Regions from separate parts of the Microbacterium sp. 22195 genome, predicted to be linked through region 1. Evidence: riboswitches for the same ligand, from Rfam matches in the RefSeq annotation. Region 1 holds a riboswitch; the other holds the start of a gene.
What was found. Region 1 has a riboswitch for thiamine pyrophosphate ahead of thiM (hydroxyethylthiazole kinase). Riboswitches for the same ligand answer to the same signal wherever they lie in the genome.
Positions count from the first base shown of each region.

Region 2: linked by a shared signal. The riboswitch ahead of ACTJJ4_RS12990 (ECF transporter S component) and the one ahead of thiM (hydroxyethylthiazole kinase) in region 1 are both predicted to bind thiamine pyrophosphate.

Region 1 is NZ_JBQEPE010000011.1:13,841-16,287, forward strand. It holds gene thiD (bifunctional hydroxymethylpyrimidine kinase/phosphomethylpyrimidine kinase) at 1-225, opposite strand, end outside; gene thiM (hydroxyethylthiazole kinase) at 222-1,070, opposite strand; TPP riboswitch at 1,062-1,155, opposite strand; gene ACTJJ4_RS18455 (NAD-dependent epimerase/dehydratase family protein) at 1,235-2,227, opposite strand; gene ACTJJ4_RS18460 (cupin domain-containing protein) at 2,314-2,447, opposite strand, start outside.
Region 2 is NZ_JBQEPE010000004.1:73,421-75,867, forward strand. It holds gene ACTJJ4_RS12985 (ABC transporter ATP-binding protein) at 1-512, opposite strand, end outside; gene ACTJJ4_RS12990 (ECF transporter S component) at 515-1,153, opposite strand; TPP riboswitch at 1,144-1,255, opposite strand; gene ACTJJ4_RS12995 (D-alanyl-D-alanine carboxypeptidase family protein) at 1,304-2,447, shown strand, end outside.

The sequences.
Region 1 (2,447 bases):
GATCGCCGCGTCGAGCCGGTCGTTCACCACGAGAAGGGCGCGTCCGTCGATGACGCGCGACAGCTCGATCAGCCGGGTCACGGTCTCGGCATCCGTCGCCTCCTTGTCGCGCAGCTGCACGATGCGGGCGCCGCCGTCGACGGCCAGACGCACGGTCTCGGTCACCCCGCGGTCGCCGCACAGTGTCGGGTCGGTGACGAGGTACAGCGAGAGGTCGGCGTTCACAGCTCCTCCGCCTCGATGCGGGCCGCGCCGGCGATGTCCTCGGGCCGGAGGCCGCTGAGGTCGTCGAGCAGCGCGACGGCGAAGCTGCCTGGTCCCGCGGAGCGTGCCGCCGCTCGCTCCGCGGCGATCGTGTAGACGAGGCTCGCCGCCGCGACGGCGATCAGGGCATCCGCGCCGGTGCCGCGGGCGGCGCCGAGGAATGCCGCCATCACCGCGCCGAGAGCGCAGCCGCCGCCGGTCACCCGGGTGAGCAGCTCGTCGCCGTTCGCCAGACGCAGCACACGCTCGCCGTCGGTGATGAGATCGACCGGACCGGACACCGCCACGACGCTGCCGTGCCGGTGCGCCAGCGCGCGGGCGGCGTCGGCTGCGGCATCCGTCGTGTCGGTCGCGTCGACGCCGCGACCACCGGCGCTGAGACCGGCGAGCGCGAGGATCTCGGATGCATTGCCGCGGATCGCGGTCGGGCGCTGCTGCGCGAGCTCGTGCGCGAGCGCGGTGCGGATCGGCAGCGCCCCGATCGCGACGGGGTCGAGCACCCATGACGTGCCCACTGCGTTCGCGCCGGCGACGGCTTCGAGGCTCGCCGCGCGCTGCTCGGGTGTCGGCGTGCCGAGGTTGACGAGCACGCCCGAGGCGATGCCCGAGAACATCCCGGCCTCGCCGACGATGTCGACCATCGCCGGAGCCGCGCCGACGGCGAGCAGCACGTTGGCGGTGAAGCCGGTGACCACCGCGTTCGTGATGCAGTGGGTGAGGGGCGGCGCCGCGCGCAGCGCCCCCAGCAGGTCGGCCGCCTCGCTGACGAGGCCGGTGGCGGATGCAGGACGCAGAGGATCGCTCATTCGCGACATCCCTTCGCTAGTACGAACTAGATCAGGTTCGACGGGTCTGTTCTCAGCCGCGGATGCGGCACCCCGTGTCACTGGTCGCGAGTCTAGCGAAGGGCGTCACCGGCAGAGCGCCCGGTGACGCCGGCGCCCGCCATCGGGGGCCCGGCTCCGGTCGCTCAGTCTTCGGCCGGATCGGCGTCGGCCCGCACGAGCTGACCGATGAGCTCCTGCTCCTCCGTGCGGGTCAGTCCCGCGCGGCGCTCTCGATCGAGCCCGCGGGCGCGCTCATCCTGGAGCACGCGCCGGATGGTCTCGTCGATGGGCGTGAGGCGACCACCGGATGCCTTGTACGCGGCGTTGTCCCGGCGGGCGAAACCGGGCATGTCGGCGGGGAGCCAGAGCGGCAGGGAGCGCTCTCCCATCCAGTAGTCCACGTCGTGCCCGCGCAGCCACTCGTCGGAGGCTTCGAGCAGCTCCCCGGTGTGGTCGGTGGCGGAGCGGATGCGGCTCAGCACGTCGACGAGCGGCCGGGCGTCGCCGATCGCATTGACGATCCCGTGCCTGCTCCCCCTCACCAGCAGGTCGGCGACGTCGTCGACGTCGATCACCTGCGTGTACCTGCCGGCGAGCGCGGGGACCAGCACCGGGTCGCTCCCCGCGCGGTCGAACGCCGCCGCCCAATAGCCGAAGCGGTCGCTGGGATCCCCTTCGCCGACGATCAGACCGGGCCGGACGATGAACGCCCGCTCGCCGAGCGAGCCCACGGCCTGCTCGGCTGCCACCTTCTCCGCGCCGTACTCGTACTCGTCGCCCTCCTGCGCGGGCTCGTGCAGTCGCCCGGATTCGTCGAGCCCGACGGTCGTGTCGTCGGAGTACGCCGACATCGACGAGACGTAGGTCCAGTGCGCGGTGCTGTCGCCGAGCGCCGCGACCGCCTCGCGCACGTGCCGTGCCCGGGAGGAGATGTCGACGATCTCGTCCCAGTGCTGCTCGCCCGGCCGGTCGTACACCGCCGGATCATCGCGATCCCCGCGCAGCAGCACCGTCCCCTCCGGGACCGGGCGTCCGCCCCGCGCGAGGCAGGTCACGTGCGCCCCGGCGTCCCGCCACCTCCGCGCGATTCGTCCCGACAACCACCCGGTTCCGCCGAGCACCAGCACCTGAGTCATGACGCCATGACAGCATCCCGGTGGCCCGAGGGGGAAGTGCTTCCGCTGTCAGCGGATGCGATGCCGCCCGCGCGAGAGCAGTGCTCTCACCACGGCATCGGACGGTCCGGGTCGCGACGGCTGTCGTCGGGCATGTGCGGAAGGTGCTCGCCGCCGGCGCGGATGCAGAGCCAGCGCAGCTCGCCCGGGCTGTCCGGCATTGCCCGCCAGGTGCGCCACA
Region 2 (2,447 bases), on a different contig from region 1:
TTGGCGGTCGGCTCGTCCAGCAGCAGCAGCCCCGGCCGCATGGCCAGGACGCCGGCCAGCGCGAGCCGCTGCTTCTGCCCGCCGGAGAGCATCTTGGTCGGCCTGTCCAGCGGGACGTCGAGACCCACCGCCTCGAGCGCCTCCGCCACCCGGCCGGGGATCTGCTCGGCCGGGACGGCGAGGTTCTCGCATCCGAAGGCGACGTCGTCGCCGACCTTGGAGAGCACGACACCGGCATCCGGGTCCTGCAGCACGAGTCCGATCGCGCCGCGGCGGGCCTCCGGCGCTGCGCCGTCGACGAGCAGCGAACCGGTGCGCTCGCCCTCCTCCGCGTCGCCGAGCACGCCGGCGAGACCGGCGAGCAGCGTCGACTTGCCGGCGCCGGAGGCACCGAGCAGCAGCACGCGCTCGCCGGGCTCGATCGTGAAGGTCGCGTTGCTGACCGCGGGAAGACGCCGGCCCGCGTAGCGCCAGCCCCATCCGTTCGCGGTGACGCGAGCCGGAGCCGTCACGCTCAGACCTCCTGGCGCGCTTCCCGGCCGGCGGCGAATCGGCTCAGCGCGCCGGTCGCGGCGAGCGCGCGGACGAGCAGCCAGCCGACCAGGCCTGCCAGCAGCGCGCCCGAGACCGCCAGGGTGCCGAGGTAGATCGCGTTGAACTCGAAGGACTTCAGGAAGTTCGGCGAGGAGCCGTAGAACATCTCGAAGATCCAGGCCGCCGCGCCCGCGCCGACCCCGGCGAGCATCGCCACGGGGAGCGTGAACCGGCGGTAGAGGAACAGGGCGAAGATCAGCTCCGCACCCAGGCCCTGCACGATGCCGGAGAGCACGGTGGAGACACCCCACACGTTGCCGATCAGCATCGAGATGATCGCGGCGACCACCTCGACGACCAGCGCGGCACCGGGCTTGCGGATCACGAGACCGCCGATCACGCCGCCGATCAGCCAGATGCCGACGGCGATCCCGCCGAGGCCCGGGGTGACGGCGTCGGCTGCGCCGAACCAGGCGCCTCCGACGATGTTCCAGCCCCAGAAGATCAGGCCGGTCGCGACGCCGAGAACGGCTGCCACGACGATGTCGACGACGCGCCAGCGCGGCTGCGCGACAGCGGTGACGCCCTGTGCGGCGGATGCGGACATGGATGCACTCATCTGAACTCCTCCCTGCGCCGGCATGATCCGGATCAGGTTCGACGGTCGAAGCGCGGGTCGCTTCCTCTCAGCCCGGCACGCCGGACTCCCGTGGTTGTGCCCTCGATTCTAGTCGGTTCGTTCACGGGGATGGTTGGTAGCGTGTATCGGGTGACTGTCTCCCCCGAGTTCACACGCCCTGCCACGCGCCGTTCGCTGCGCGAGAAGTCGCGCGCGCACGCCGGGCCCGCCTCCGAGCCGGCCGCCGCGTCCGCCGACACGACTCCGGCGGGGACCGCGATCATCACCACCACCCCGTTCAGCGGCGATACTGGCGCTGTGGATGCCATCGATGGGACGCCCACGCCGGAGCAGGACGCTCCGGGACCGGCGGATGCCGCACCCGACGCTGCCGCCGAGCCGACCGCGCTCGCGGACGAGCCCTCCGACCTGCTCGACGACCCGACCGCTCCCGTGCACGTGATCCCCGATGCCGGTGCCGCGCGAGCAGCCGCATCCCCGTCCGGCGATGGCCTCCCGCCTGCGGAAGCACTCGCCGACCCCCGGCTGCTGGGCGCCGAGGACGCCGTCGCGGTTCCGCCCGTCGACGACTCCGCCTCCCCCGCGATCGCCGACCTGTTCGGCGCGCCCGTGCAGCCGGAAGCCCGGGAACTGTTCGATGAGCCTGCTCCCGTGACCGCTGAGGAGCCTTCCCCCCTCTTCCTGAGCGACATCGAGAACGCCCTGGCCGCGGAGGCCGACACCACCGAGGTGTCCGAGCCCGAGGTCGAGGCGCAGCCCGCCCAGGTGACGGCGTGGGCCGATGACCGGCATCCGATCACGGCGCTGACCTGGGTCGATCCGCTGAAGGTCGGGGCGACGCCGTCCGCCGAGCCGGAGACCGCTCCGGCGCTGTTCGCCGGGGCTCGTCTCGCGCCCACGGGGCGACGGCTGCGGCTGGTCCTCCCCCTCGGGGTCATCGGCGCCCTGTGCGCGAGCTACGTCGGCGGCACGCTCCTCGCCCCGCTCGACAACGTCGCACCGGCGGTGCAGAGCGCGACGGTCGAGATCGCCGCGGCACCGGCCGCGATCGTGACCTGGCCCGCCACGGGGAGCGCCGCAGTGGCGGTGCTGGGAATGAACCCGGTGGCGTCCACCACCGACCGGGACCAGATCGCGAGCCTCAGCAAGGTCGCCTCGGTGATGATGGTGCTCGACAAACTGCCCCTGAAGGTGGGCGAGCAGGGACCCAGCTACGCCTTCACCAAGGCGGACCAGCGCGACTTCCTGGACTACCGCCGTTCGAACCAGTCCT